DNA from 3 places in the Clostridium perfringens genome. Region 3 is predicted to be linked to each of the others. Evidence: predicted binding sites of a transcription regulator. Region 3 holds the regulator's gene; each other region holds the start of a gene.

Region 1 (11,104 bases), 1.3 Mb from region 3:
GTTAAAGGAATTGGGGAGATTACTAGAAGAAAGGGTTATCAAATATTAGTAGGTAGCACTAATTTAGATTATTACAATGAAGAAGAGTATTTTAAAAAGATGCTAGATATGGGGGTTGATGGCTTTATAGTTCAACCTACTAAAAATTTTGACAAGTTATATCCAGCAATAAAAAATAAGGGTAAGAAAATCGTAGTATTAGATAGTGTTTCTTCAAGGTACACTGGAAAATGGGTGAAAACCAATAACTACGAAATAGTCTATGAAGCAGTTTTAAAGTTAGCTGAAAAGGGATATGAAGAGTTTATTTTAGTAACAGAAGCTCCAGATAAATTAGCAGCAAGAATGGAAAGAAAAACTGGTTTTGAAGATGCTGTAAATAAGATAAATTGCAAAAGTTTTATTGAAATTATAAATGAAAATACAGAGGTTGATGAAATTGCTGAGATGCTTAAAATAAATATAAGCAATAATAAGAAAACTGTTATATTTGCTATAAATGGTAAAATACTTCAAAAGGTTTTTAAGGCTGTAAAAATGGAAGGATTTGATGTTCCAAATCATGTTGGAATAATTGGATTCGATAAATGGGATTGGACAATGTATGCAAGTCCATCTGTAACTACAATAGATCAACCAACTTATGAAGAGGGAAAATATGCTGCTAAAATGCTTATTGAAATGATTGAGGAAAATGATGATTTTTATAAATCAGAGGTATTTGATTGTAATATAAACTGGGAAGAATCAACTGATTTATAATTAATTTTATAATTTGTGGGAATGATTAACTTGTAATAATAAACATATGATGATAAAGGAAAGAATTTTTTAGGTTAACTATAAGAGTTCTTAGAAAAACATAAGAAGTTTAATTACATGGTTATAGATAACAAATATATTCAAATGAAATCTCTCTTATATAAATTAAGTTGTGAAGGATTAATTTAGTTAAATTAACTAAAGTTATAATCTTTCACTTATTTTTTTTATTTTATAAATAAAGAACTTATGATATCATCATTAAATAGAGTATTTATTATAGAAGGTGAGAGTATGGAAAAGGTTGATTTTTCTAAATTTACTGGTGATTTAGTAACTAGAGAAAATATAGAGTATGAAAAAAGTATAGAATCTTGGAATAGAGCTATAAAAAAATATCCTTTAGGGATAGTTTTTTGTAATAATATTGATGATGTAAAAAATGCTTTAGAATGGGCTAAAGAAAATAATATTCCATTTAGAATAAGAGTTGGACGTCATAACTATGAAGGATACTCCATAGGAAATGATGTATTAGTAATAGATTTAAGTAAAATGAATAATATAATCATTGATGAAGAAAATATGAAAGTTACTATAGAAGGTGGCGTTAAAAATGAAGAAATATATGAAGCCTTAGGTGTTTTAGGATATCCATTTCCAGGAGGGGGATGCCCTACAGTTGGTGTTGTAGGCTTTGCTCTTGGTGGAGGTTGGGGATATTCAAGTAGATTACTTGGGCTTGGATGCGACAATCTTCTAGAAGTAAAGTTTATAAATAGCAAAGGGAAAATTGTTATAGCTAATGAATATGATAATTCTGATTTATTCTGGGCTGCCAAAGGGGGTGGAGGTGGAAATTTTGGAGTAGTTATTTCAATGACCTTTAAAATTCCTCAAAAAATAGAAATGGCAACTTTAATAGATATAGATTACCCTAATGCGGAAAAAGAAGAACTTGTTTATGTAATAAGAACATTACAAAAAAAGTTCAAGAACTTAGATAGGAGAATGAACTTAAAAACAGCTATCTACAATTCAAAGGATAAGGGAATTGGAGTTAAGATTACAGGATTATTTTATGGACATAAAGAAGAAGCTAATGAAATATTACTTCCATTTAAATTGCCAACAAGGGTTAATTTTAATTTAAGTTACATGAGAGTTTTAGAAGCTAATAGAAAGATTGAATATAGTCATCCTCCTTATGAAAAATATAAATCAACAGGAAGATTTGTATTTAGAGATTATGATAATTCTGAAATAGAAAAACTTATAGATATAGTTTCAAATAGAGCAGAGGGAGCATATTATACTGCCATATCCTTTTATGGACTTGGTGGAGCAGTAAAAGATGTTTATAAGAATTCATCAGCTTTTTACTATAGGGATGCAAGGTTTATTATGGGAATACAATCTGTTTGGGAAGATGATATTTTTGCAGAAGAAAATATAAAATGGATTAAAAATAATTTTAAATACATAGAAAGCATAACTACTGGATCATTTATAAACTTTCCTTTTAAAGACCTTAAGGATTATGAAGAAGAATATTATGGAGAAAACAAGGACAAGCTAAGAGAGATTAGAAAAAAATATGATGAAAATAGATTTTTTGCTTTCGAGCAGGGAATAAAATAACATTAGACAAATGGGTAGCTGTGGATAGTGTACTCCAAGTTGCATAGAAATAAAATAATATTATATAAAGAAGCATAGAGAACTTAAAAAGTTTTCTATGCTTTTTACATATATGCATTAATTTTAAGATATTGATTAATATTTAATTATATATTTTTCATATGATTTATATTTAAATCTATTTTAGAAATATTGATAATTAGACTTTATTGATAAGTTTTCTAAATAAATTATAATATATTTAGAAAATCTGGAAGTTTAGGTAAGGAAGAATATTAATGAAGGAAAGGAGAATTAAAATGGCCTATAAATCATCAATTATTTTAAATAAAGAAAAATATGACTCATATTTTGATAATACATTTAAAAATTCAATTGTTCATCATTTGAAATGTTTATTATTAGGAATATTAACTTTAGGATTGGCATACCCATGGATTATTTGCATGAAGTATGAAGCTACTTGTAAACATACAGTTATTTGTGGGAAAAGATTAAAATTTATAGGTAATCCTAAGGAATTAATAGGACATTGGATATTTTGGTGGATACTTATTGTAATAACTTTTGGTCTATATGGGCTTGTAGTAAAGATTAGATTTCAACAATGGACAAGTGCAAATACAATTTTTGAAGATGTGGAAATAAAATAAAAATATTTAAAGCCTAAAAGCATAGAATTTTCAATAATTTCTATGTTTTTTATATAATCAATTTATTTTTATTATTAAATATATAAGTAAAATATTATTATAATTATAAAAAACAAGTATTTAACTTATTTAGGTCATAGATTTATAATAAAAATGCAGAAAGAAATAATATACAAAAGAAAGAAGTGTTTAGTATGAGTATAAAATTAATATGCATTGATATGGATGGTACTTTACTTATGGATCAGCAAAATATTGCAGAAGAAGATAAAAATGCAATAAAAGAAGCTGTAGAAAAGGGAGTGATAGTAGCCATAACTACAGGAAGAATTTATGATTGTGCAAGAATGTACTCAGACACAATAGGTTTAAAAACTCCAATTATAGCTAGTAATGGAGCTTATATTGGAGGAGTAAATGACGAAGAAATATATAATAACCCTCTTAAACAAAGTGATCTAGAGGATTTTAATATAATAACTAAGAAAAATAATTTATTTACATATGTAACTACAAACTGGGGAATTGTCTCAACAGTAGAATTACCAGAAAATCATGTTTATAAGGTTTTAAATAAAACTTTACCTAAAGATAAACAAGTGAGATTAGAGGTTGTTAAGGATTTAGATGAAGCATTCAAAAAGTATAACGGAGAAATATTAAAGGGTGTTTGTGTAGAAAAAGAATTTAAAGATAAATTAAAAGAAGCAAAAGAAGAATTAATTGCTTGTACAACTGATTTAGAAGTTGTTTCTTCTTGGGATGATAACTTTGAAATAATGAAAAAGGGAAGTTCAAAGGGGGAAGCTGTTCAAATGCTTGCTAAACATTTAGGTGTTTCTCAAGAGGAAGTAATGTGTATAGGTGATAGCGAAAATGATTTATCAATGATAACTTGGGCTGGAACTGGTGTTGCCATGGGAAATGCTATAGATTCAGTGAAAGATGTTGCAAATTATGTAACATCAGACAATAAGCATGGGGGAGTTGCAGAGGCTATAAGAAAATTTGTACTTTAAAATTGTGGAGTCTCTTAATATATTTTATTAAATTCTGTTTAAAAGTAGGGAGAGCTTTAGTTAGATATAAAGTTATTAGTAAAAGTGTTGTTAACTTGGAAAATATAATCTTTTATTAAAGTAAAATTTGTTTTAAAAGGAGATACGGTATGAGAGATATTATATTAATAGGGGCTGGAGTAGTTGGATGCTCTATAGCTAGAGAATTATCAAAATATAACTTAGATGTCTTAGTGGTTGAAAAAAATAGTGATGTATCAGAGGGAGTATCAAAGGGAAATAGTGGTATAGTACATGCAGGTTATAATGAAAAAATAGGTACTTTAAAAGCTAAATTAAACATAGAAGGAAATAAAATGTTTGATGATTTATCAAGAGATTTACAATTTCCTTTTAAAAGAAATGGTGCATTTATCTTAGCTTTTTCAGATAAAGATATGAAGACATTAGAAAGCTTAAAGGAAAAGGGAGAAAAGCTAGGCATTGAAGGACTTGAAATATTAACTAGAGAAGAAGCTTTAAACATTGAACCTAATTTAAATAAAGAAATAGTTGGAGTTTTAAATGTAAAAACCTCTGGAATAGTTAGTCCATATGAAATGACAATAGCTTTAGCAGAAAATGCTGCAGAAAATGGAGTTGAATTTAAATTAAACTCAAAGGTAACTAGTATAGAAAAAATATCTGAAGGATATAAAGTAACTTTAAATAATAAAGAAATAGTAAATGGAAAACTTATAATAAATGCATCAGGATTAGAAGGAGCTTTCTTAAATAATCTTGTAAGCATGAGTAAGAGAGAAATAAATCCTGTAAAAGGTGAATATTGTTTGTTTGATAAAGTAGCAGGAGCTATGATTAATAAAACTTTATTCCAAGTTCCAAGTAAATTAAGTAAGGGAGTTTTAGTAACTCCAACGGCAGAAGGAAATCTTTTAGTAGGTCCTAATGCAGTAGAAGGAAAAACATTAGAAACATCTAGAGAGGGTATAGATGAAATTTTAGATAAGAGCAAAAAATCAGTTGAAGAATTACCATTAGCTAGAATTTTAAATACATTCTCAGGAATAAGACCTAAGACTAAAGGTGGAGATTTCATAATAGAAGAAGTAGAGGATGCTAAAAACTTTATTAATGTTATAGGAATAGATTCACCAGGATTAACTGCAGCTCCAGCAATAGGAGTATATGTAGTTAATATGATTAAAGACAAATTAGATTTAATTGAAAAGAAAAATTTCAAAAAAACTAGGGAGAAGATAGCTAGATTTGCAGAACTTTCTTTAGAAGAAAAAAATAGATTAATAAAGGAAAAACCTGCATATGGACATATGGTTTGTAAGTGTGAGTTTGTCACTGAAGGTGAAATAGTAGAAGCTATTCATAGACCTATACCAGCTCTTACAGTTGATGCTATTAAGAGAAGAACTAGAGCTTCAATGGGAGGATGTCAAGGGATTGGATGTACACTTCCTATAAGCAAAATACTAAGTAGAGAACTAGGAATAGACATAAGTGACATAAATAAAAATAGTGAAGGTTCACCAGTAATTGGTTTTAAGGAGGATTAAGACTATGAGAGAATATGATTTAATTATAATTGGGGGAGGAGCATCAGGCCTTCTTTCAGCTATTAATGGTAAAAAAGATGGAATAAAAAATATTCTTCTAGTAGAGAAAGATCCAGTTTTAGGTGGAGCTTTAAATTCAGCTGATTACAATATAAGCGAAAAGGGTAATTTAACAGGTATAGAATATAAGGAAAGTTTATTAAAAGAATTTAATGAGCTTAATGTTGATGTTAAATTAAATACTATGGTTTTAAAAATAGAAGATTCAAATGAAATACTTTGTACAAGTAGTGAATGTGGTGTAGAGAAAATAAAAGGTAAAAACATAATAATTGCTAATGGTGGAAAAGAAAAAAGTAGAAATGCAGTTCAAATTCCAGGGGATCGTACAGCGGGAGTTTTAACTGTAGGAATGGCTAAAAAGATTTTTGGAATTAAAAATATGATTCCGGGGAAAAATATCTTCATAGTAGGAGATACCACTCTTTATATGATTCAAGAGGATTTGAAAAAACATAATATTAAGGTTTCTGGAATCATAACAGATAAAAATAAAAATGAAGTTTTTGATTTAAGTGAAAATTTATACTCTGGATATGAAATTATTGCAATACATGGAGAAGGAAGAGTAAGTTCTGTAACTATAAAAAATGGTGATGAAAAGAAAAAAATAAAATGTGATACAGTAATTTTTGCTTATCCAATGATTTCAGATGGATTAGTTGCATTAAGAAGTGGACTTAAATTAAATCCAAATACAACTGGTCCAGCTGTAGATGAAAATTTAGAAACTTCAAGTAAAAATATATATGCTTGTGGAAATGCAATCTACATTCACAAATCAATAGAAGAAATTGAAGATGAGTGTAAAAAGCTTATTAGCACTATAAGTTAAAAATTATATTACTATTTTATGTATTTAAAAATATTAGAATAGGAATATAAATTATATATTAAATCTATTAAGAAGTAATATTTGGCAATATTACATGGATTTTTACAAAATAAAGAAATTAACTCTACTGAAAATTAATTTTTGGTAGAGTTAATTTACTATATTATGTTAAAATTAATTAACGCATTATAGGTGTTATGGAATAATATGTAATAAAGATGAAGAAAAGGTGGAGAGTATATGGTTTATTTTGCTTATGGAAGTAATCTATGTTTAGAGCAAATGAAAAAAAGATGCCCAGAAGCTATTCCTATGATAAGTGTACATCTTAATAATTATAAATTAGTTTATAATAAATATGCAGATATAATACCTTGTGAAGGTGAAAAGGTTTATGGTGCAATTTATGAAATTTCTCTAAATGATTTAAAGAATTTAGATAAATATGAAGAATATCCAGATTTATATGAGAAGATTGATCTTATTGTACAAGATATAAATGGAATTTCTTATAAAGCTTTTGCTTATGTTATGAATGAAAAAGGAGATAAAGCTCCAGAAAAAAGATATCTAGATATAATAAATAAGGGATATGAGGACTGGGGTATTATTTATTAATATTAAACAATAATAGACAAGTTAATATATTCAACTTGTATAATTAAATGAAGATAAAAAGTGATAAAGAGAGAATTTTTAAGTGGGTTTAGAGTAAAGACTTTAAATCAATTTTTTTATATAAAAAGTTTTTTAGGATATAATTAAATCTTTGTGGTATAGTAGTATAAATAATTAATTTAAAAGAATAATAAATATTATTTAGAGGTATTTAGTATGGAAAAGAATGTGAGAAGACTAGAAGAAATTTTAGAATTTAATAAGAGTTTTGTGGAAAATAAGGAATATGAGAAATATAAAGCAACTAAAAAGCCAGAGAAAAAATTAGTGATTTTATCTTGCATGGATACTAGGCTTACTGAGTTATTACCAAAAGCCATGAACATAAAAAACGGAGATGCCAAGATAATAAAAAATGCTGGGGCTACAATAATGCATCCCTTTGGAAGTATTGTTAGAAGCATACTTGTTGCTATCTATGAATTTAATGCAGAAGATGTTTTAGTTGTAGGACATCATGGGTGCGGTATGAGTAATTTAAATTCTAAAGATATGATTAAGAAAATGGAAGATAGGGGAATATCAGAGGAGACTATATTAACTATCAAACATTGTGGAATAGATGTGGAAAAATGGCTTCATGGATTTGGATGTGTAGAAGAATCTGTAAAAGAAAGTGTGACATCATTAAAAAATCATCCCTTAATGCCTAGTGATGTAAATATTCATGGCCTTATAATTGATCCACACACAGGAGAAATTAAGGTTGTAGTAAATGGATATGAATAAAATAAAAATTAAAAAACACTTACTTTAATTTATTTAAAGCAAGTGTTTTTTTGGACGGTTAATTAATACTTAATATCACTTATAGATAAATTTTTTATGGAAGTTATATTATTATATAAATTAATATAGGGGGAGATAGTATGGATATTAGTAATACCATAAATATTTATAAAATAATATGGATATTTACCATTGGATCTATTTTAGGATATTGTGTAGAAATGATTTGGTGTTATGTAAGAAATGGACACTTTGAAAGTAGAAAAGGATTAATTTATGGAACTATTAGTCCTGTATATGGCATAGGAGGAGTTGCTCTTACACTATTGCTTTATAGATTTATTGATTATAATGGAATAATAATATTTTTTATAAGTGCAATTATTGGGGGAGCCTTTGAATATTTATGCTCATGGGTTCAGGAAAAGGTATTTGGTAGTGTTTCTTGGGAGTATAGTAGTAAAGCTCTAAGTATACATGGAAGAACAAGTGTTGAATATTCTGTCTTTTGGGGAATTCTTGGAGTATTTTTCTTAAAGGATATTTATCCATTATTTGATAAGTTTATGGGGCTATTTTCTTTTCAAACAATAAAAATAATCACAGTAATATTTTTAGTACTTTTAATACCAGATATCATAATATCATCTTTAGCTGTAAGGAGAGAAGTAGCAAGGATGAGGGGAATAAAAGCTAAAAATGCATTAGATAGGTTTCTTGATAAGAAATATACAGATGAATTTTTGAAAAAAATATATCCTAATATGATATTTAAGTAATAATAAAATTTATAGGAGAATGGCATGTTTTTTATTGGTATATTTGGAATTGAAAATAAACAAAAAGAAATAAAACAATTAGAAAATATATATTGCAAAACTTGTTCAACAAGAACTATGGGAACTTTAATAAAGAGTTATGAGTATTTTCATATATTCTTTATTCCTATTTTTAGATGGAATGAAAAATATTATGTTATGTGTAAAAGATGTAACTCAATATATGAAATTTCAAAGGAAAGGGGAAAAGTCATAGAAAATGGAGAAATTAATGAAGTTAATCTAGAAGATATGACTCTTATTCAAGAGGGGCAAGTTTATGGAAAAAGAGCAGTGAAAAAAGTTTGTCCTAATTGTGGAAAAACTGTAGAGGGAGATTATAATTATTGTCCTTATTGTGGAAGTAAAATTTAAGTGCATATCAATTTGATAAGTACATATTTAAATATTTAAGACTTTTTATTTGAAAATTAAATATATATGAGTTTGGTTTAAATTTTATGGGTGTATTAAATTAACTATAAAACCTGAAGAAGTATTATTTTTATAATCTTTGTAGGGGGAATAAAGTTAATTTTATACACCTATTTTGCTATTAAAAATAATATTAAAAAGGTTAAAATTTCATTTTGGATTGAATATTGACATTAATTTCAAAAAGTGTTATATATAAAAATAGAGATTAGCACTCAAGTTATTAGAGTGCTAACAAAGAAGTTTTTTGTTTTGGGAGGGAATAATTCAAAATGGAAAAAAGAGAATTTAAAGCAGAATCAAAAAGACTATTAGACATTGTAATTAACTCTATTTATACAAACAGGGAAATATTTCTAAGAGAATTAATTTCAAATGCTAGTGATGCAATAGATAAGGTTTATTATAAGACTTTAGGAGATAGTTCATTAACTTTCAATAAAGATGATTATTATATAAAAATAAAACCAAATAAAGAAGAAAGAACTCTTACAATATCAGATAAAGGTATTGGTATGACAGAAAAGGAACTTGATGAGAATCTAGGGGTTATAGCTAAGAGTGGTTCTTTACAGTTTAAAAAAGAAAATGAAATCAAAGATGGTTTTGATATTATAGGACAATTTGGAGTTGGATTCTATTCAGGATTCTTAGTTGCAGATAAGATAACAGTAATAACAAAAGCTTTTGGAGCAGATAAAGCATATAAGTGGGAATCAGATGGAGTGGATGGATACACAATTTCAGAAGCTGAAAAAGATTCTTTTGGAACTGATATAATTTTACACCTAAAAGCAAATGATGAGGATGAAAATTATGATGAGTTCTTAGAAGAATATAAATTAAAATCATTAATTAAGAAATATTCAGATTTCATAAGATATCCAATTAAACTTGATGTTACTAAATCAAGAGTTAAAGAGGGAACAGAAAATGAGCATGAAGAATATGTAGAAGAAGAAACAGTAAATAGCATGGTTCCTTTATGGAGAAGAAATAAAAATGAACTTACTGATGATGACTACAATAATTTTTATGTTGAAAAGAGATTTGGATTTGATAAGCCTTTAAGACATATGCACATAAGTGTTGATGGTATGATAAGCTATAATTCAATTCTTTATATTCCAGAAAATATACCATATGATTATTACACTAAGGAATATGAAAAAGGATTAGAATTATATTCAAATGGTGTTTTAATAATGGAAAAATGCTCAGAGCTTTTACCAGATTACTTTGGATTTGTAAAAGGTATAGTAGATTCTCAAGATTTATCACTTAATATTTCAAGAGAAATGCTTCAACATGATAGACAATTAAGCCGTATTGCTAAAAATATAAAAACTAAAATCAAAAATGAATTAGAATCTATGATGAAAAATGATAGAGAAAGTTATGAAAAATTCTATAAATCCTTTGGTAGACAGTTAAAATACGGAGTTTATGATGATTTTGGTATGAATAAAGATGAATTAAAAGATTTATTAATGTTCTATTCATCTAAAGAAAAGAAAATGGTAAGCCTAGCTGAATATGTTGAAAGAATGGCTGAAGACCAAAAATATATTTATTATGCTGTTGGTGAATCAAATGAAAGAATAGAGAAAATGCCACAAACTGAAATGGTATTAGACAAAGGTTATGAAATTCTTTATTTCACAGAGGATGTAGATGAATTTGCAATAAAAATGCTTATGAACTACAAAGAAAAAGAATTTAAATCAGTATCTAGTGGTGATTTAGGAATAGAATCAGAAGAAGAAAACAAAAAGGAAAATGAAGAAAACAAGGGTATATTTGAAGCTATGAAGGAAGCTTTAGGAGAAAAAATAAGTGCAGTAAAAGCTTCAAGTAGACTAAAGAATTATCCAGTATGTTTATCTTCAGAAGGTGAAGTTTC
Region 2 (11,104 bases), 310 kb from region 3:
ATGAAAACTTTAGACGGTGGTAGAATAGGTATCGCTGCTCAAGCATTAGGTATAGCAGAAGGAGCTTTAGAAGAAGCTGTTGCTTACATGAAAGAAAGAAAACAATTTGGTAGATCATTATCTGCATTCCAAGGATTACAATGGATGGTAGCAGAAATGGATACTAAAATAGAAGCTGCAAGATTTTTAGTATATAAAGCAGCTTGTTTAAAAGAAGAGGGTAAACCATATTCTATAGATGCTGCAAGAGCTAAATTATTCGCTGCAGATGTAGCTATGGAAGTTACAACTAAGGCAGTTCAATTATTCGGTGGATATGGATATACTAAGGAATACCCAGTAGAAAGAATGATGAGAGATGCTAAGATAACTGAGATTTACGAAGGAACTTCAGAAGTTCAAAAAATGGTTATCGCAGGAAGCATATTAAGATAATTTTAGGAGGGCTTTGAGATGAAAATAGTAGTTTGCTTAAAACAAGTGCCAGATACAACAGCTGTTAAAATAGATCCAAAAACAGGAACTCTTATAAGAGATGGAGTTCCATCAATAATAAACCCAGAGGATAAACATGCTTTAGAAGCTGCATTACAATTAAAAGATAATAATGGAGCAGAAGTAACTGTATTAAGTATGGGACCACCTCAAGCTAAATCAGCTTTAAGAGAAGCTTTATGCATGGGAGCTGATAAAGCAATTCTTATAACTGATAGAGCATTTGCAGGTGCAGATACATTAGCTACTTCAAAGGCTTTAGCTGGAGCATTAAAGAAATTAGAATATGACATAATATTCGCAGGAAGACAAGCTATCGATGGAGATACTGCACAGGTTGGTCCAGAAATAGCTGAACATTTAAATATTCCTCAAGTAACTTATGTTCAAGGCGTTAAAGTTGAAGAAGATGGATTATTAGTAAATAGAGCTTTAGAAGATGGATATGAATTAATAAAAGTTGAGGCTCCAGTACTTTTAACTGCTATAAAAGAGTTAAATGAGCCAAGATACATGAATGTTAAAAATATATTTGAAACATCTGATGATGAAATCTTAGTATGGTCAGCTGATGACATAGATGTAGATAAAGCTGAATTAGGGTTAAAAGGATCTCCAACAAAAGTTAAGAGATCAATGACTAAAGAAGCTAAAGGTGCAGGAGAAATAGTTAAAGAATCACCTAAAGATTCAGTTACTTATGTACTAGGCAAATTAAAAGAAAAACACTACATCTAAGGATTATGGGAGGTATTTAAGATGAATAAAGCAGATTTCAATGGCGTTTGGGTTTTTGCAGAGCAAAGAGAAGGTCAATTACAAAAAGTTTCATTAGAATTATTAGGTGAAGGTAGAAAAATCGCTGATAAATTAGGATCAAAATTAACAGCGTTATTAATAGGAAATAAAGTTCAAAATTTAGTTGAAGATTTATCAAGACATGGTGCTGATGAAGTACTAGTTGTTGATGCTCCAGAATTAGAACATTACACAACTGATGGATATACAAAAGCTATATGTGAATTAGCTAATGCTAAAAAACCAAATATAATTTTCATAGGAGCAACATTCATAGGAAGAGACTTAGGTCCAAGAGTTGCTGCAAGATTAGAAACTGGTTTAACTGCTGACTGTACATCTTTAGATGTTGATGTTGAAAGTGGGGATTTATTAGCAACAAGACCAGCATTTGGTGGTAACTTAATGGCTACAATAGTATGTCCAGATCATAGACCACAAATGGCTACAGTAAGACCTGGAGTTTTTGAAAAACTTCCACTAGGAGAAAATGATGCAACTGTAGAAAATGTTGAAATAAAATTCAACTCTAATGATATAAGAACAAAAATTGTTGAAATAATTAAAGAACATAAAGATATTGTTGATATATCAGAAGCTAACGTATTAGTTGCAGGTGGTAGAGGTATTGGTTCAGAAGAAAACTTCAAAATGCTTAAGGAATTAGCAGAAGTTATGAATGGATCAATAGCAGCTTCAAGAGCAGCAGTAGAAAAAGGATGGGTAGATAAAGATTACCAAGTTGGACAAACAGGAAAAACTGTTAGACCAAATATATATGTAGCTTGTGGTATATCAGGAGCTATTCAACATGCCGCTGGTATGCAAGATTCAGATATGATAATAGCTATAAATAAAGATGCTAATGCTCCAATAATGAAGATTGCTGATTATGCAATAGTTGGGGATGTAAATAAAGTTGTTCCAGAATTCATAGCTCAATTAAAAGCTATGAAGGAAGAAGCTTAATTAATAAATAATATAACAAGGGTAAACTTATAAAATTTTTCAATTAATGGTGTAGGACTTTTCTGTTAAGTCAGAAAAGTCCAATTAAAGAGAGTATTTAGGAGGAACTTAATATGGAAAAGATTTTTGTAATTGGTGCAGGTACAATGGGTGCTGGAATAGTTCAAGCATTTGCACAAAAAGGATATGAAGTTATCGTTAGAGATATCAAAGACGAGTTTGTTGATAGAGGAATAGCTGGAATCAACAAAGGTCTTACTAAATTAGTTTCTAAAGGAAAAATAACTGAAGAAGATAAAGAAGCAGTATTATCAAAAATCACTGGAACTACTGATTTAGGATTAGCTGCTGACTGTGATTTAGTTATAGAAGCTGCAGTTGAAAATATGGAAATCAAAAAACAAATTTTCGCTGAATTAGATAAAATCTGTAAAGAAGAAACTATATTAGCTTCAAATACATCTTCATTATCAATAACAGAAGTAGCATCAGCTACAAACAGACCTGATAGAGTTATAGGAATGCATTTCTTTAACCCTGCAACAATAATGAAACTTGTTGAAGTAATAAGAGGTATGGCTACTTCACAAGAAACTTTTGACAAAGTAAAAGCTATGTCAGAAGCTATAGGAAAGACTCCAGTAGAAGTTGCTGAAGCACCAGGATTTGTAGTTAATAGAATACTTATCCCTATGATAAACGAAGCTATTGGAATATATGCAGAAGGAATAGCTTCCGTTGAAGATATAGATACTTCAATGAAATTAGGAGCTAATCATCCAATGGGACCTTTAGCTTTAGGAGATTTAATAGGATTAGATGTTTGCTTAGCTATAATGGACGTATTATTTAAAGAAACTGGAGACAGTAAATACAGAGCTCACAGTCTTTTAAGAAAATATGTTAGAGCAGGATGGTTAGGTAGAAAAACTGGTAGAGGATTCTACAACTACAACGCATAATATTGAAAGTTTAAAAAGTTTATAAGGTATAAATTTTCTATAGTATAAATCTGATATTATTAAATATTTTAAAGTATATATTATAGGAAGAGATTGAAGTAAAGTAAGAGATTGATATTTTATCAATCTCTTTTTTCTTTTATAAAAAGCTTTTTATTTAAATAATTTTATCAGGTTGATTTAATTTAGAAAGTTCATTATAATTAAAAGAATGAAAATTGGTGTTAATTAATAATTTTTATCATTAAAAGGAGGTAGTATGTTAAAAAGATTTATACGTTATTATAAACCATATAAAAAATTATTTATTTTAGATTTATTAGCGGCATTTTTAGTTTCAGCTTGTGACTTATTTTATCCTATGATTACAAGAAATATAATTAATGATGTTATTCCAAATAAACAGATAAAATTATTGTTTGTTTTCGCAATTGTACTTACTCTAATATTCTTAATTAAGGCAGGATTGAACTATTTTATGCAATATTGGGGACATGTAGTTGGAGTTAGAATGCAAGCTGATATGAGAAGAGACTTATTTGATAAACTACAGGATATGCCTAATAAGTATTTTGACAATAATAAAACTGGAGTTATTATGTCTAGAATTATAAATGACCTTCTAGATATATCAGAATTAGCTCACCATGGTCCAGAGGATTTATTTATATCATTAGTTATGTTAGTAGGATCCTTTATAATTTTATGTACAATAAATGTACCTTTAACAATTATTACTTTTGCTATAATACCTTTTTTACTTTTTTATACTATTCATAAGAGAAATAAAATGAAAAAAGCATTTAAAGAGACAAGAGTTAAAACTGGTGAAGTAAATGCTACTATAGAAAATAGTATTTCAGGAGTTAGAGTAACTAAATCTTTCGGTAATAAGGCTTATGAAATGGAAAAGTTTGATAAGAGTAATGGTATATTTAAGAAAGCTAGAGAACATGCTTATAAGGCAATGGCTGAATATTTTTCAGGGATGTTTTTCCTTGTAGATATGCTTGAACTTATAGTTTTAATAGCAGCTGGATATTTTACTTACTTAGGAAAAATAAATGTAGGGGATTTTGCAGCATACTTACTATATATAAAGATGTTCTTACAGCCTATTAGAAAACTTATAAATTTCAATGAAATGTTCCAAAATGGAATGTCTGGTTTTGAAAGATATGAAGAGATAATGAATGAGGAAAATGAAAAAGAAATTCCTAATGCAAAGGATCTTAAGGATGTAAAAGGAAAGATTACAATAAAAGATGTTACTTTTAGATATGATAATAAAGAGAGTATTTTAGAAAATTTCAATTTAGATATTGAAGCAGGCAAAATGGTTGCTTTAGTTGGTCCATCAGGTGGAGGAAAGACAACAATATGTAATCTTATACCTAGATTCTATGACTATGAAAGTGGTCAAATCTTTATTGATGATGTGGATATAAGTACTGTTACTTTAAAATCTTTAAGAGAAAATATTGGTATAGTTCAACAAGATGTATTTTTATTTACAGGAACTATAAAAGAAAATATAATGTATGGAAATCCTAATGCTACAGATGAGGAAGTTATAGAGGCAGCTAAGAATGCATGTCTACATGATTTTATTATGGGCTTAGAAGATGGATATGATACATTTATAGGTGAAAGAGGGGTTAAGCTTTCTGGAGGACAAAAGCAAAGAATTTCAATAGCTAGAGTATTCTTAAAGAACCCAGCAATATTAATATTAGATGAAGCTACATCAGCCTTAGATAATGTTACAGAATATGAAATACAAAAAGCTTTAGAAGAATTAAGTAAAGATAGAACAACCCTTGTAGTTGCTCATAGACTTTCAACTGTTAAAAATTCTGATGAGATAGTTGTATTAACGGATAAAGGCATAGAAGAGAGGGGAACACATGAAGAGCTTATTAAGCTTGGTGGTGTTTATAGTAATCTTCATAATTTATAATTTAGTTTAATTAAAACTGTATTAAGAGTAATTTTATTTGCTTTTAGTACAGTTTTTATTTTTATATAGGAATACTTTACATAATCTTTGAATATACATATAATAGGAGAATTATATTTTATATTTAGCAAGGGTGAATTTATGAATAGTAAAAAGATTGTTAATACTATATATTACATAGTTATTTCTATGTTAGTTATAATATTAGTAAATAATTTTATGAGTAAGTCAGATTCAATATTTAAAGCTGTTGGATTTAGAACATATTCAATATTAAGTGGAAGTATGGAACCAGAGATTAATACTGGAGATTTAGCTATTGTTAAGAGTATTGATGCTGATGATGTTAAAGTTGGAGATATAATAACATTTAAATATGAGGGGAAAGTAGTTACCCATAGAGTTGTTGAAAAAAATGAAGAGGGATTTATAACAAAGGGTGATAATAATAATGCTAATGATACTGAAATAGTTAGAGGAGAAGACTTAATAGGAAAAGTTTTATTTCATATGCCTTTCTTAGGATATGTTACAGTATTTTTATCAAAGCCAATAGTAATATCAGGACTTATGGTCCTAATTGCAATAAGCATACTTTGGGATACTTTTAAAGTTGATAAGAAAAAAACAATAAAGGCTTAGCTTAATAACATGGAGGGTGATTCGAAAGAACACCTATCCATGTTTTTCTTTTTATATTATATGAAAAGACTATTTATTAATAACTTTTATTAGTATAATATTATTAGTATAAGGTTATTATTTAAAATATTAATGTTTTAAGTTTAATCTTATTTATATGTATTTTTAAAAATAAAGTTTTTATTTATAATAGCTAAAAGATAGAAGTTTATAGTAATAAAACTTTATTTAGGAGGATAATATGTTAGTTGAAAAAGCAAGAGAAAAGTGGGATAAGAAACATGATTTAAATTGTGCAGAGTGCATAATGTACGCTGCAAATGAAGAATATAATTTAAATTTATCAAAGGAAACTTTAAAAGTAATGTCTTCTTTTGGTGGAGGATTAGCAATAGGAAATGTATGTGGAGCAGCAACTGGGGCAGCAGGTGTTTTAGGCCTTATGTTTACAGAGGATAGAGGTCATCAGAGTCCACAAACTAGAGCATTAACACAGGAATTTATGGAAAAGTTTTATGATAAATTGGGATACTATAATTGTACTGACTTAAAAGCTAAGTACAAAAAAGATGATGACAGAAGATGCATAGTTATGATAGAGACTGCAGCTGAGGTTTTAGATGAAATCGTAAGAAGAGAAAGATAGGTGAAAAGAATGGATTTTAAAAGTGTAGAATATGGAGAGAACAAAGTAATATTAAAAGATGCAAAAAATTTTAATATAAAACAAGTTTTTGAATGTGGTCAATGTTTTAGATGGGAAAGAACAGAAAGTGGTTCATACATAGGAGTTGCCTTTGGAAAGGTTATAGAGTTAGCTCAAGAAGGCCATGATGTAATAATATACAATACTAACAAAGAGGATTTTGAAAATATTTGGGTTGATTATTTCGATTTAGAAAGAGATTATTCAAAAGTAAAAGAAGCTTTATCTTGGGATGAAACATTAAAGAGTGCTGTTGAATTTGGATATGGAATAAGAATATTAAATCAAGATCCCTTTGAACTTGTTATTTCATTTATAATATCAGCAAGAAATAGTATTCCTGTAATTTCAAAGACAATAAAGAAAATCAGTGAAAGATGGGGAGAACCAATAGAGTATAAGGGAAATACTTATTATTCATTCCCAACTCCAGAAAGTCTATCTAAGGCTTCAATAGATGATATAAGAGAGACAGGAGCTTCATTTAGAAGTAAGTATATATGGGATACAACTAAAAATATATATAACTGTGAGTTAGCTAAAAAGGGAATACTAGATGCACCAGAAGAAGATATAGTTGAAATATTAGAAAAATATGATTTAGAAAAGATAACTAATATGGATGCTGATGGATGTCATAAAGGACTTCAAGAATTTATGGGAGTAGGAGCAAAGGTAGCAGACTGTATAATGCTATTTTCTATGAAAAAAAGTTCTGCATTCCCAGTAGATGTTTGGGTTAAGAGAGCAATGATGCATTTTTATGGAGCTGATGATGCTTCATTAAATAAAATAAGAATTTTTGCAAGAGAGAGATTTGGAGAGTATTCTGGATTTGCTCAACAATATCTATTCTATTATGCTAGAGAAAATGGAATAAAGATCTAATAAAAAAACTTACAAACATATTTAGAGGATTACTAGATTAAGCTAAGGATTAAAGTTCTAAAGCTTATTTAGATATTCTCTTTATATTGTTTGTAAGTTTTATTTTGATATAGTACATTTTGTTAATAACGGCCTTTTTTACGAATAGCTTTTGATTTTTTTATAGTAACATTAGCATCGCCAGGTTGTTTTTTTATGAATTTTAAGTAACGCTTAATTTTTTCATCATCTTTAAGTCTTGGGAGAGAATTAAGCCTAACAGCCAATTCATAGTTACTATATAAAGCATGTACTTGTTTATGACAAGGAACACAAAGCCAGGTTGTTTCATCAAATCTTCCACCTTTTTCACGAGGAATGAGATGATGTTCTGTGATTTTAGGAACTTTTCTTTCACAAAGAGCACATATATGAGTTTCTTTATTCATATTCATCACACCTTAAATAATTAAAATACTTATAAATATTATAATATATGTATTTAAAATTAAAAAAGCCGTTACTTTAATAGTTTGAAAATTTAAGAGAATTTATGCTAAATTTTATTTTATTTTAAATATTATTTTTATTTTAAATGTTTATGTTTTTTAGAGTATAAAATATTTTAGATATTATTGAAAGTATCATTACTAGAGATAAAATGAAAATTGCTAAAAATAAAAAATAAGATTCAGGCAAAACATTTATTATTGGATCTTTTTTAGGATCAAATATCCAGTAATCATTATTGAAAAATATTTTATGAAATAGGGTAAAGACTTTTGAAAAGTTTAAGTAAAAACTTAAGATTAAACTAAGAAATATAAATAAAACTTCATAGAAGAAAATATTAAAAGCTTTAAATGATATTTTTAGTTTGAATTTTTTTGATATTATAAATAAAATTATTCCTAAAATTAAGCAAGCTAATCCTATTAAATATATTGAAGAAAAAATTTCTTTAACTTCTAGAAAGTGAAATTCTCCTATAGGACTTATTTTAAAGTTTTTAAATTTAAGAACTTCTTCTTGGGGAGAATTTAAATAATGAATTATATTATTATAGTCATTTAAAATTTCTTCACTGCTAAGGTTTTTATACTTAGGGATTATATTAAGTTTAATAAATAGGGAATAGAGCACAGGAGAAATATTTAATGTTAAAATAACAGAAAATACTACTGAACTTATTAGAAGGTAAAATGAAAATAATATATCTTTTAAAATCTTAATCATTATGTCTCCTTAAAATAATTATTTTTATTTATTCTAGACTTTTTTATTAAATATTAAACAAAAATACATATTTTAAGAAAAATTTTAGTATTAATTTATAGTATGTAATGTATTAAGAGATAATAATATGGAAATAAGTAATAAATAGATGTATATATATGAAAAAAGTAAATTGAAGAAATTTCAAAAGAATAGCAGAAAACTTAAGATAAATTACCTTAAACATGGAAAATAATAATAATATATTCTAAATAAATAAATTTAGTTATTGAATTTACAACTGGTAAATTATATGATAATAGTAAGAATTAGCACTCTATATTAATGAGTGCTAAACAAAAATTAATTAGCATTTTTAAGGAGGGTTTTTTAATGAGTATTAAACCACTTGGAGACAGGGTTGTTATTAAAAGATTAGAAGCAGAAGAAACTACTAAAAGCGGTATAATAGTTACTGGAACTGCTAAGGAAAGACCACAAGAAGCAGAGGTTGTTGCTGTGGGACCAGGAGCAATAGTTGATGGAAAAAGAACAGAGATGGAAGTTAAAATAGGAGATAAAGTATTATATTCTAAATATGCAGGAACAGAAGTTAAGTTCGAGGGGGAAGAATATACTATTTTAAGACAAGACGATATACTAGCAATAGTTGAATAGTTTTAAAATATAAGTGATTTAGATATTCATAATATATTTGGGAGGTAAATTAATATGGCTAAAACATTATTATTCGGTGAAGAAGCAAGAAGATCTATGCAAGCGGGTGTAGATAAATTAGCTAACACTGTTAAGGTTACATTAGGACCAAAAGGAAGAAATGTTATTTTAGATAAAAAATTTGGATCACCATTAATAACAAATGATGGGGTTACAATAGCAAGAGAAATTGAACTTGAAGATGCTTATGAAAATATGGGAGCTCAACTTGTAAAAGAAGTAGCTACAAAGACTAATGATGTGGCAGGAGATGGAACTACTACAGCTACCTTATTAGCACAAGCAATTATAAGAGAAGGATTAAAAAATGTAACAGCAGGGGCAAATCCTATATTAATAAGAAATGGAATTAAAACTGCAGTTGAAAAAGCTGTAGAGGAAATACAAAAAATTTCTAAGCCTGTAAATGGAAAAGAAGACATAGCTAGAGTTGCTGCAATTTCAGCGGCTGATGAAAAAATTGGTAAGCTAATTGCAGATGCTATGGAAAAGGTAGGAAATGAAGGCGTTATAACTGTAGAAGAATCTAAATCAATGGGAACTGAGTTAGATGTTGTTGAAGGTATGCAATTTGATAGAGGATATGTATCAGCTTATATGGTTACTGATACTGAAAAAATGGAAGCTGTTTTAGATAATCCATTAGTATTAATAACAGATAAGAAAATAAGCAATATACAAGATTTATTACCATTACTTGAGCAAATAGTTCAAGCAGGTAAAAAACTTTTAATAATAGCTGATGATATAGAAGGCGAAGCTATGACAACATTAGTTGTTAATAAATTAAGAGGAACATTTACTTGTGTTGGAGTTAAAGCACCTGGATTTGGTGATAGAAGAAAAGAAATGTTACAAGATATAGCCACTTTAACAGGAGGCGTTGTTATATCTGATGAAGTAGGCGGAGATTTAAAAGAAGCTACATTAGATATGCTTGGAGAAGCTGAAAGTGTTAAGGTAACTAAAGAAAGTACTACAATAGTTAATGGAAGAGGAAACTCAGAAGAGATTAAAAATAGAATTAACCAAATAAAATTACAATTAGAAGCTACTACTTCTGAATTTGATAAAGAAAAATTACAAGAAAGATTAGCTAAATTAGCAGGTGGGGTTGCAGTAGTTAAGGTTGGAGCTGCCACTGAAACAGAGCTTAAGGAAAGTAAGTTAAGAATAGAGGATGCTTTAGCAGCTACAAAGGCAGCTGTTGAAGAAGGAATAGTTCCAGGTGGTGGAACAGCTTACGTAAATGTAATAAATGAAGTGGCAAAATTAACTTCTGATATTCAAGATGAACAAGTTGGTATAAATATAATTGTAAGATCTTTAGAAGAACCTATGAGACAAATAGCTCATAACGCAGGACTAGAAGGTTCAGTTATAATAGAGAAAGTTAAAAATAGTGATGCAGGTGTAGGATTTGATGCTTTAAGAGGAGAATATAAAGATATGATTAAAGCTGGAATAGTTGATCCAACTAAGGTTACAAGATCAGCTCTTCAAAATGCAGCATCAGTAGCATCAACATTCTTAACAACAGAGGCTGCTGTAGCAGATATTCCAGAAAAAGAAATGCCTCAAGGTGCAGGTATGGGAATGGACGGAATGTATTAATAAAAGAATAAAAAGGATGACAGTTAAGTCATCCTTTTTTTATGTAATTCTTATTGAAAATAATTACATAATATGATTAAAATGGTTTAAATGTCGAAAAAGTGATTGAAAAGTTTATGAAAACAGGTTATTTAGAAA
Region 3 (11,104 bases):
TTATTTCTTATTGTTTCTATAAGTCCCATAGTCTCCATATCTCTATATGCTCTTTGAACTGTATTAGGATTTACTTTTAACATTTCTGCAAGCTCCCTTCTTGATGGTATATGATCCCCTGGCTTTAAATTTCCAATAACTAAAGATTGTTTTATATGTCTTATTATTTGGAGATAAATTGGTTCTCTATCATTTACTTCAAAAAACATTTTATTTACCTCCTGATATCTTAATATCACTTAAATATCCATATTCTAACTCACCTATATAAACTGGATTTTTACTAGGTATATCTATAACTGCTAAATAAGCTCCACTTACAAAACCATCATCTCTAACCTTAACAAAATTAGCTATAACCTTATTTTCTACAATTATAAATTCACTTAAACTTCTAACATTTACTCCATATCTCTTTAATCTTTCATTTTCTATAAGGTCCTTATAAAATTTAAACTCTTTTGTTTTAGTGTTAAATACTAATACTGAAGTCTTCTCATCTGAGGTCTGTGTAATGTATATTTCACCATATGCCTCAAACATTGTACCACCTTTTCCATTTGCATCAAAATAAGATTTTTTCATCTCATCTCTTATTTCATCATTAGGATTGTATCTTTTTATTTCTCTAGTATTTACATTTAATTCAATAATGCTCTCATCACTATATATGCCTCTCTTATCAGTATTATCAAGCTCAGTTAATTTATAATATACTTTATCTTCTTCAGTACTTGGTAACATTCCAAATTTTTGTCTTACTGAATTTATATGAGAATAATCTCTATTTAAATCTAATTTCTCATCTAAATTTATTATATCAACTATATTGAACTTCTTATCTGATAAATTTATTTCCCCAAATCCTATATTATTTTCCTCGTAATTCATTGAAAATAATATATTTATTTTTCCATCTTTATAAGTGACTTTATCTATATTATTATTTCTAATATATTCATCTACTTTAACCTTAAAAGTTTCATAAGTGTTAGTTTTTTTATCCTTAAATCTGACTTCAAGCTTTTGAATACCATTACCGTATATATTAGTAACATCAACCATTACATCGTCATCCTCAAAGAAAGTATTTCTTGTTGGATAAATTCCTCTAAAAAACTTCTTATCCTTAAGCACATCAATACCATCAAAACGCCTCTCATTAATAACATTTCTTCTACTAACTGTTTCAGCTTCAACAGTTACTTCTTCTTCAAAAATATCTCTATCTTTATAAAAAACTAAGTCAACATCTCCAAGTTCACTTCTACTTCCATATATGTCTTTAAACTTTATTGGCGAACAATTAATGTAAATAAATATTCCAGAAAAAATTATAAATGCACTTAAAAATATTATTGTTAACACCAAAGGTACTCTTTTTTTCATAATTTCTAATCCTCCTTACACATGAACCTTTTTTTCAAGTAAATACTTAGAATAAAACCATCCGAACAAATTATATAAGATTGATATGAAAACAAACCAAATAAATCTTTCGAACATATAAAAATCCATCTTTCCTGGGAAGATTAAAACTAAAAAAAGAAAAGAACATCCTAATATTACTCCTAATATTCCACCCTTTACTCCAAAACTTCTCTCTAATATTGCAAATAAAAAAGTCAATAATATCATTGCTATAAAAAATAAGCCATTAGTTATTAAATTAACAAAACTAACTGGAATCAATCCATAAAAATTACTTATTGAACTAGATAATATGGTAATTAAACTTTCTTTTACTATAGCATCAGTTGGAACCATAATATTAAATATTATATAATTTATAAGCAATGCTACTATTTGAAAGAAAACTAAAGATAAATAATAAAAACACGCTGATAAAAACTTGTATATAATAATAAACTTTTTAGGAAATGGCAATGTTAAAAGAGTGTACGCACTTTTATTTTCTCCTTTAAACTCACCAAGCCATAGATACCAACAATATAAACAAAAGCAACCTAATATTAGAAGAGTTAATATCCTACCATTTATCCTACTAACAAAACTGCTAAAAGGCTCCATAGGTGAAAACATTTGAATAGCACCTATATTCTCTGTTTTTTCTAAATAAATCTTTAATTCATCACTTAAACTATAACTAAAATAGGCAATGTTTAAAAGCATAATTCCAACAGCTGATCCTATTGTTATTTTTAAATCTCTTAATATCTGTAAATTTAAAAGATAACTTAACTTTTTAAAATTCCCCTTACTCACCTTCATGTACCTCCCTTATTTTCTCTACCATTGACAATCCTTCATTTTCTCTTACATCTTCAACATAAAATTCTATTTTAATATTTCCATCACTTAAAAAGACAACTTTATCAACTATATTTTCAACCTCTTTTAATTCATGAGTTGTTAGTAAAATTCCAATATTATTATCCATATAGCCAATTAAAGATTCTATAAACTTCTCTCTTGTAAAAATATCTATACCTGAAAAAGGTTCATCTAAAAGTAAATATTCTGGGTGTCTAGCAAAACCTAGTATAAGTTTTACCCTTGCTATATTCCCCTTAGAAAGTTTATTTATTTTTAAGTCATCAGTTAATTTAAAATCTTTTAACATTTCATAAGCTTTATCCATATCCCACTTTTCATACATCATACTCATATATTCAAAGGCATCTTTTATTTTCATGTCACCATAAGTATTTAAAACATCAGGTACAAAGGCAATATTTTCATAGGTCTTATAATTTAGCTTTTCTCCATTAAAAAGCACTTCCCCCTGATCTTGCTTAACAAGGCCCATAATTATCTTTAAAAGAGTAGACTTCCCCACTCCATTTAACCCTAGTAAAGCAGTTATTTCTCCCTTCTTTACATTAAAAGTAATATTCTCTAAAACTTTTTTTCTTCTAAACTTCTTTTTAACACCAACCACTTCTATCATTTAATCACCCCTAGATTTATGTTAATATATTTTTGTACTCATGTATTACTTCATTAATACACTAACCTTAAGTGTATTATATCACTAATACATCTACTTGTAAATCATTTACTTTTTTTAAATTTATATAAACAAAAAATACCCTAGTCATTTCTAACTAGAGTATTTTAAATTTACTATTTTTTCTTTTTAAATTTTGAGAAGAATCCTTCATCTTTTTCATCTATATCATCAACCGATTCCCCAGATGCCTTCATAAAGGCTTTTAATGCTTCTTCTTGCTCTTTATTTAGATGTTTTGGAACTTCTACTACCATATGAACGTATTGATTTCCTCTTCCTCCACCATTAACGTGAGGAACACCTTTTCCTTTTAATCTAAACTTAGTTCCTGGTTGAGTACCTGCTGGAACTTTATATTTAACATTTCCGTCTACAGTCGGAACAGTTATTTCTGCTCCTAAAGCAGCCTTAGCCATACTTATCTTGTAATCATAGTAAATATCTGAACCTTCTCTTCTAAATATCTTAGATGGAGCAACATTTACTCTTATATATAAATCTCCTGAAGGACCATTGTTAGCACCTTGCTCACCTTGTCCTCTTAAAGGTATTATGTTTCCAGTATCTACACCTGCTGGTATCTTAACTGTTATCTTTCTATTCTTTCTAACAGTTCCTTTTCCCTTACAATCTGGACATGGATCTTCAATCACTTTACCTGTTCCACCACATTGATCACAAGTTGTTGTAGATACAAAGCTTCCTAAAGGAGTTTGTCTTTGAACTCTTATTTGACCTGAACCATTACATTTTGGACAAGTCTTAGGAGATGTGCCTGCTTTAGCACCTGTACCATGACAAGTTTCACAATTTTCAGTTCTAGTTATAGATATTTCTTTTTCACATCCAAATACGGCTTCTTCAAATGTTATATTTAATCTATATTCTAAATCAGCACCTCTTTGTGGAGCATTTCTTCTTCTAGATGATCCGCCACCAAATCCTCCACCAAAGAATGATTCAAAAATATCTCCAAAGCCACCCATTTCTGAGAAGTCGAATCCACCAGCATCAAAGCCACCAAATCCGCCACCACCAAAGCCACCGCTTCCATCGAAAGCAGCATGACCAAATTGATCATATTTAGCTTTTTTATCAGGGTCTTTTAAAACATCATATGCTTCATTTACTTCTTTAAAGTTTTCTTCCGCTTCCTTATCTCCAGGATTTCTATCCGGGTGATATTTCATAGCCATTTTTCTAAAAGCTCTTTTTATCTCATCATCTGAAGCACCTTTTTGAAGCCCAAGCACTTCATAGTAATCTCTTTTAGCCACTGTTATTCACCACCTATAAGTTTACTTATAAAAAGGGAAGACTATTGAGCCTTCCCTCTATTAATTCTTTTTATATTATATCAAAGCTTTAAGTCTTGTGATAGTTTTAATTATTATTTATCATCTTGAACTTCGAAATCAGCGTCTACAACATTGTCATCGTTGTTGTTTGTAGCACCTGCTCCAGCATTAGCTCCACCCATGTTGTTTGGATCGAATCCTTGACCTTGTGCTCCACCATTTTGTTGGTATAATTTTTCTGATACTTTGTAGAATGCTTGAGTTAAATCTTCCATAGCTTTCTTGATAGCTTCTATATCGTCACCATCTTTAACTTTTTTAACTTCTTCGATTTTAGCTTCTATTTCTGCTTTTTCTTCAGCTGAAACTTTATCTCCAAGTTCATTTAAAGTTTTTTCTGTTTGGTAAACAGTTTGCTCAGCATTGTTTTTAACTTCTATAGCTTCTTTTCTCTTCTTATCTTCTTCAGCAAATTGTTCTGCTTCTTTTACAGCCTTATCTATTTCAGCATCGCTTAAGTTAGTTGAAGCTGTGATTGTAATGTTAGCTTCTTTTCCAGTAGCTTTATCAGTTGCTGAAACTTTAACTATACCGTTAGCATCTATATCGAAAGCAACTTCTATTTGAGGGATTCCTCTTGGAGCTGGAGCAATTCCTGATAGAGTAAATCTACCTAAAGTTTTGTTATCAGCTGCCATTTGTCTTTCACCTTGTACTACGTGAATTTCAACTGAAGTTTGGTTATCTGCTGCAGTTGAGAATATTTGGCTCTTTCTCGCAGGGATAGTTGTATTTCTTTCGATTAATGGAGTTGCAACTCCTCCTAAAGTTTCGATTCCTAATGTTAATGGAGTAACATCTAATAATAATACGTCTTTAACATCACCAGTTAATACACCAGCTTGGATAGCAGCACCCATTGCTACGCACTCATCTGGGTTAACTCCTTTTGAAGGTTCTTTTCCAGTGAAGTTTTTAACAGCTTCTTGAACTGCTGGTATTCTTGTTGATCCACCAACTAAGATTACTTTATCTATATCATTTAATGAAACATTACCTGATTTTAAGGCTTCTTTCATTATGTTGATTGTTCTTTCAACTAAGTCATGAGTTAATTCATTGAATTTAGCTCTTGTTAATGTCATATCTATGTGTTTTGGACCAGTTGCATCAGCAGTTATAAATGGTAAGTTAATTAATGTTTGAGTTGATGATGATAACTCAATTTTAGCTTTTTCAGCAGCTTCTTTTAATCTTTGAAGAGCCATTTTATCTTGTCTTAAATCAATTCCGTTTTGAGCTTTAAAGTCTTCTGCTATATAATCTATAATTCTTTGGTCGAAGTCATCTCCACCTAATCTAGCATCTCCGTTTGTTGATACAACTTCAAATACTCCATCTCCTAAGTCTAAGATAGATACGTCGAAAGTACCACCACCTAGGTCATATACTAAGATTTTATGAGCACTATCCATTTTATCTAATCCATAAGCTAATGATGCAGCTGTTGGTTCGTTTATTATTCTTTTAACATCTAAACCAGCGATTCTACCAGCATCCTTAGTTGCTTGTCTTTCAGCATCATTGAAGTAAGCTGGAACTGTGATAACAGCTTCTGTTACTTTTTCTCCTAAGTAAGCTTCTGCATCTGCTTTTAATTTTTGAAGTATCATTGCTGATATTTCTTGTGGTGTATAATCTTTTCCATCTATATTAACTTTATAGTCAGTTCCCATGTGTCTTTTGATTGACATTATTGTTTTGTCAGGATTTGTTATTGCTTGTCTTTTAGCAACTTGACCTACTAATCTTTCTCCATTTGCTTGGAATGAAACTACTGATGGAGTTGTTCTAGCACCTTCTGAGTTAGTGATAACTACTGGTTCTCCACCTTCCATAACAGCTACGCATGAATTTGTTGTTCCTAAATCTATACCGATTATTTTACTCATTGTTAATTCCTCCTCTAACAATATCTATAATTTAAACCTGTTAAATGCTAATTAAATTATTTAGTTACAGTTACCATTGAATGTCTGATAACCTTATCCCCTCTCTTGTATCCTTTTTGGAATACTTGAGCTACTTGATTTGGCTCTGCGCCTTCTTGTTCCACAACCATCATTGCTTGATGTAATTCTGGATCAAAACCATTTTCTGTAGATATTTCTTCAACTTGAAGTTTTTCTAAAGCATCCTCAAATTGTCTTACTGTCATTTCAACACCTTTTTTAAGATCTTCAACAGTTCCATCTACAGCTAAGGCTCTTTCTAAGTTATCTAATACTGGAAGCATTTTGATTAAAACATCTTCACATGCATCAGTATATATTCTTTCTTTTTCTTTATCTGTTCTTTTTCTGTAATTTTCATACTCTGCAGATATTCTTAATAATCTATCTTTTAAGGCCTCTAATTCATTTTCTAATTTCTTTGTTTTACTTTTAAACATAGTATTTTCTTCCTTTAAAGCCTTTAATTCTTCAAAATCAATAACTTTTTCATCAGCCTTAATATCTTCTGAAACTTCTTCTACCTCTTCATCAATATTAGGATTTTCAGCTTTTGTTTCGTTATCTAATTCTTCTTGGATATTTTCCTTTAACTCTTCGTTAAAATCTTTATTATCCACCATAAAGCAGCCACACCTCTTCTCTTTTTTTACTTACTTATTCTTTAAAGTTTCATTTAACTCTTTCATAACTTCAGTCATGATTGATAAGACTTTAGAATAATTTATTCTTCTAGGACCTATTAAAGCTATTGTACCTAAAGATCTATCTCCTACATGATATCCAGCTGATATTATGGAACATTCCTTTGCTTCTGGTACAAATATTTCATCACCTATTTTTACAGTCATATCATCACTATCACTTATAAGTTCTGAAATACTTTTTTTATCATGTAAAAGCTCTAAAATCTCTTTTGCCTTATGAATATTATTATATTCAGGATAATTGAATATATTAATTGTTCCTTCTAAGAATACCTCAGAAGTTTCATCACCTTTTAAACTCTCATAAAGAGCAGGTAAAACCGCATTTACTATATCTTCATATCCGCTTAAAGCTCTATTGAGATTGCTAATAACCTCTAAGTTTATTTGCTCAATAGTAAGGTTTTTAAGCCTTTCAGTTATTATCTTACTAATTTTAATAAGTTCTTCAGATATAGGAACACTCTTTACTTTTATGACTGTATTTCTTATTACACCATTATCAGTTACTAAAACACATAAAATACTTACATCATCAACTTTTAAAAGCTGAATTGATTTTACAAAGCTCTTATGTACTGAAGGTGCTTTTACTATACAAGTCATTTTAGTAAGTTCCGATAGAAGAGCACTAGTTTGTTTGATTATTTTATCAACTTCGTACAAGGTACCATCTATTATTGAACTTCTAATAAGCCCTTCCTCTTCAGAGGACAATCTTTCGAATTCAATCATTCTATCAACATATAATCTATATCCTCTGCTTGATGGAATTCTTCCTGCCGAAGTATGAGGCTGTTCTAAAAATCCCATATCCTCTAAGTCAGCCATTTCATTTCTTATGGTAGCTGAACTTACTCCAAGATTATATTTTTTAGCGATAGTTCTTGAACCAACAGGCTCTCCAGTTGATATATAGTCTTGAATTATAGCTCTTAATATTTGAAGCTTTCTATCATCTATCACTAATCTCACCTCTTTATTAGCACTCACTCTGAACGAGTGCTAACTAGTACACTATTAATATATTACCTACCAAGTTTTTTGTCAATTCCATTTTTTATCATTTCAAATGAAAATTTTGAATTTTACCTTATTTATTCTTTAATATCTTTATTTTTCTTTTATTTGCTTCAATTTATACCATAACCTATTTTTAATTTTATAATAGAAAATCAGCCATTATTATATTTGATATTTCTATGCCTTTTTCACTTAGAAAAATCCTTCCTGAATCCCTTATTAAAAGCCCTTCATCTATATACTTATTTAGTATTTCTCCATAAACATCATTTATATTCATACTAAATCTCTTTTTAAATTCATTTTCATCTATTCCATTAATTTTTCTAAGCCCCATAAACATAAATTCTTCCATATTATCATTTTTTGAATTATTTATTATTTCTTCTACGGCTTCTCCCTTCTCATTGATAGAATTTATATATTCCTCAACACTACTTATATTTTTAATTCTTTTTCCATTAATATAAGAAGCTGCTGCTGATCCTACTCCTATCCAGTTATCCATATTCCAATATGCTAAATTATGTCTACATTCTTTTCCCTCTTTAGCATAATTAGAAATCTCATATTGATTAAATCCATTTTCCTCTAAAATTTTCTTTGCTAAATGGTACATTTTTCTCTCTTCTTCTTCTGTTGGTAGCTTTAACTTATCATTTTCATATAAATTATAAAAAGCAGTGCCTTCTTCTATAATTAAACTATATGCTGATATATGTGCTGGCTCTAAAGATATTATCTCTCTTAAAGTCTCTTCCCATTCATTTAATCTTTGATTTGGTAAACCAAACATTAAATCAACATTTATGTTATTAAAACCAACCTTTTTTGCTAATAAAAAATTTTCTTTAAAGGTTTTATAGTTATGTATTCTTCCAAGCCCTTTAAGAAGATTATCCTGCTTAGCTTGAAGCCCCATACTGATCCTATTTACACCATACTTTTTCATAACTTCTAGCTTTTCTTCTGTTAAGTTTCCTGGATTACACTCCATAGAGTACTCTATATCTTTTGCCATATTAAGTTTAGCTATTTCTTTTAATAAACATTCTAATTCATTAGATTCTAAAACACTTGGTGTTCCCCCTCCAATAAATATAGTGTTTATTTCTAGATTATTATGTTTCTCTCTTAAATTTATTATTTCCTTATTTAGAGCTTCTATATAGGCCTTTCTTAAATGATCTTTCCTGGCAAAGGAAGGAAAATCACAATAAAGACACTTTTGTGCACAAAAAGGAATGTGTATATATAAAGAAATTTTGTCCATAGTTACTTACCTCCATGTAAAATAAATAAACTTTTTAACTAATATAAAATAAATTTTGTAGTTAAATACAAATTATTAGTTATGAGTCTTTCTTTCATATTACAATAAAAAAAGTCATGAGTGAATAAACCCATGACTTTTATATGATTCTTTCACAAAATTAAATATCTAACTTTAGATAAAACTAAAATTTTAAAATTTAAGATTAATATTGCCATTTAAATAAGTTTACTAAAATATAAATAAGTTTACTCAAAATATTTTTAGCTTTATATCTCTCTTAAATTTATATTTATAACATTGTGAACTAATAAATCTCTTTGAACTTCTATAATTGAAGTGTTTATTACTTCACCCTCTAAGTTTATCTCTAAATCACTATGATCTCCATGCTTAGCTAAAAACTTATCTAAATCAGAAATTTTAACACTGATAGAAATATTATCTCCATTTTTTCTATTTATAACACCAGTTGCCTTCCTATTATTTCTAAACTTTCTGCACTTAATTTTAACATCTCTTTTATTAGCATTTAACATAAGAATACCTCTCCTCTACATAACTTTTATTAATTTACTATAAATATATTGAGGAGATTTCTTTTTAATGACTAAATAAAAAATATTTATTTTAGAAATTTAAATTCAATGTATCTAAAAATAAGCTAATTCTAAAATATTTAAAAACCTTTATAAAAATAACAAAAAAAATTTAATTCCTATTATTTAGTATTAAAAAAAAGGCAATGATAAATACTTAATACTATTCATCATTGCCTCTATATAAAGAAATTAATTAGTCAACTTTTAAAACTGACATGAATGCTTCTTGAGGAACTTCAACTGTTCCTAATTGTCTCATTCTCTTCTTACCTTCTTTTTGTTTTTCAAGAAGTTTTTTCTTTCTTGAAATATCTCCACCATAACACTTAGCTAATACGTCTTTTCTCATAGCTTTAACAGTTTCTCTAGCTATAATTTTTGAACCTACAGCTGCTTGAATTGGAACTTCAAACATGTGTCTTGGAATTATTTCTTTAAGTTTTTCAGCTATAGCTCTACCTCTTTGATAAGCCTTAACTTCTGGAACTATCATAGATAAAGCATCTACGTTGTCTCCATTTAATAAAATATCTAACTTAACAAGTTTTGATTGCTCATATCCTTTTAATTCGTAATCTAATGAAGCATATCCTCTTGTTTTTGATTTAAGAGTATCGAAGAAGTCATATACTATTTCATTTAATGGAATTTCATAATGTATAACAACTCTTGTTTCCTCTAAGTATTGCATATCTATGAATTTACCTCTTCTATCTTGGCATAATTCCATTACAGCTCCAGTGTAATCAGTTGGAGTTATAATTGAAGCCTTAACAACAGGCTCTTCCATGTATGCAATCTCTGTCATTGGAGGAAGGTTTGTTGGGTTTGTTAAATCAAAAGATTCTCCATTTGTCTTAGTTACTTTGTATATAACTGATGGTGCAGTTGTAATTATATCTAAGTTAAATTCTCTTTCAACTCTCTCTTGAATTATTTCCATGTGTAATAATCCTAAGAATCCACATCTAAATCCAAATCCTAAAGCTACTGATGTTTCCGGTTCAAATGATAATGCAGCATCATTTATTTGAAGCTTTTCTAATGCCTCTTTTAATTCTTCATACTTAGCTCCATCAACTGGGTATATACCTGAGTAAACCATTGGTATAGCTGGTTTATATCCTGGTAATGCCTCCTCTGTTGGTCTAGCTGCCTCTGTTACAGTATCACCTACTCTGGCATCTCTAACATTCTTTATTGAAGCTGTTATGT

Evidence for each region. Region 3 encodes HrcA, which represses chaperone genes, less so after heat shock. Its sites were predicted from a motif close to TGTTAGCACTCNNNNNNNNNGAGTGCTAACA; they were not measured.
Region 1: a site for HrcA is predicted at 9,408-9,438, ahead of htpG (molecular chaperone HtpG). Genes of this name have one in related genera too.
Region 2: a site for HrcA is predicted at 8,942-8,972, ahead of groES (co-chaperone GroES). Genes of this name have one in related genera too.

Annotation. Positions count from the first base shown of each region.
Region 1 covers NZ_CP065681.1:3,083,532-3,094,635, reverse strand. The annotation lists gene I6G60_RS14340 (LacI family DNA-binding transcriptional regulator) at 1-762, shown strand, start outside; gene I6G60_RS14335 (FAD-dependent oxidoreductase) at 1,057-2,403, shown strand; gene I6G60_RS14330 (hypothetical protein) at 2,703-3,056, shown strand; gene I6G60_RS14325 (Cof-type HAD-IIB family hydrolase) at 3,251-4,075, shown strand; gene I6G60_RS14320 (NAD(P)/FAD-dependent oxidoreductase) at 4,225-5,646, shown strand; gene I6G60_RS14315 (NAD(P)/FAD-dependent oxidoreductase) at 5,651-6,541, shown strand; gene I6G60_RS14310 (gamma-glutamylcyclotransferase family protein) at 6,782-7,159, shown strand; gene I6G60_RS14305 (beta-class carbonic anhydrase) at 7,376-7,948, shown strand; gene I6G60_RS14300 (putative ABC transporter permease) at 8,089-8,727, shown strand; gene I6G60_RS14295 (zinc ribbon domain-containing protein) at 8,752-9,141, shown strand; gene htpG (molecular chaperone HtpG) at 9,474-11,104, shown strand, end outside.
Region 2 covers NZ_CP065681.1:728,794-739,897, forward strand. The annotation lists gene I6G60_RS03700 (acyl-CoA dehydrogenase) at 1-435, shown strand, start outside; gene I6G60_RS03705 (electron transfer flavoprotein subunit beta/FixA family protein) at 454-1,233, shown strand; gene I6G60_RS03710 (electron transfer flavoprotein subunit alpha/FixB family protein) at 1,255-2,262, shown strand; gene I6G60_RS03715 (3-hydroxybutyryl-CoA dehydrogenase) at 2,376-3,224, shown strand; gene I6G60_RS03720 (ABC transporter ATP-binding protein) at 3,484-5,184, shown strand; gene I6G60_RS03725 (signal peptidase I) at 5,326-5,826, shown strand; gene I6G60_RS03730 (C-GCAxxG-C-C family protein) at 6,068-6,472, shown strand; gene I6G60_RS03735 (DNA-3-methyladenine glycosylase family protein) at 6,482-7,420, shown strand; gene I6G60_RS03740 (HNH endonuclease) at 7,543-7,848, opposite strand; gene I6G60_RS03745 (TIGR01906 family membrane protein) at 7,991-8,635, opposite strand; gene groES (co-chaperone GroES) at 9,008-9,292, shown strand; gene groL (chaperonin GroEL) at 9,347-10,966, shown strand.
Region 3 covers NZ_CP065681.1:1,036,428-1,047,531, reverse strand. The annotation lists gene I6G60_RS05195 (GntR family transcriptional regulator) at 1-209, opposite strand, end outside; gene I6G60_RS05190 (hypothetical protein) at 211-1,389, opposite strand; gene I6G60_RS05185 (hypothetical protein) at 1,405-2,226, opposite strand; gene I6G60_RS05180 (ATP-binding cassette domain-containing protein) at 2,219-2,911, opposite strand; gene dnaJ (molecular chaperone DnaJ) at 3,088-4,251, opposite strand; gene dnaK (molecular chaperone DnaK) at 4,365-6,224, opposite strand; gene grpE (nucleotide exchange factor GrpE) at 6,281-6,907, opposite strand; gene hrcA (heat-inducible transcriptional repressor HrcA) at 6,938-7,957, opposite strand; gene hemW (radical SAM family heme chaperone HemW) at 8,154-9,287, opposite strand; gene I6G60_RS05150 (hypothetical protein) at 9,557-9,826, opposite strand; gene lepA (translation elongation factor 4) at 10,083-11,104, opposite strand, start outside.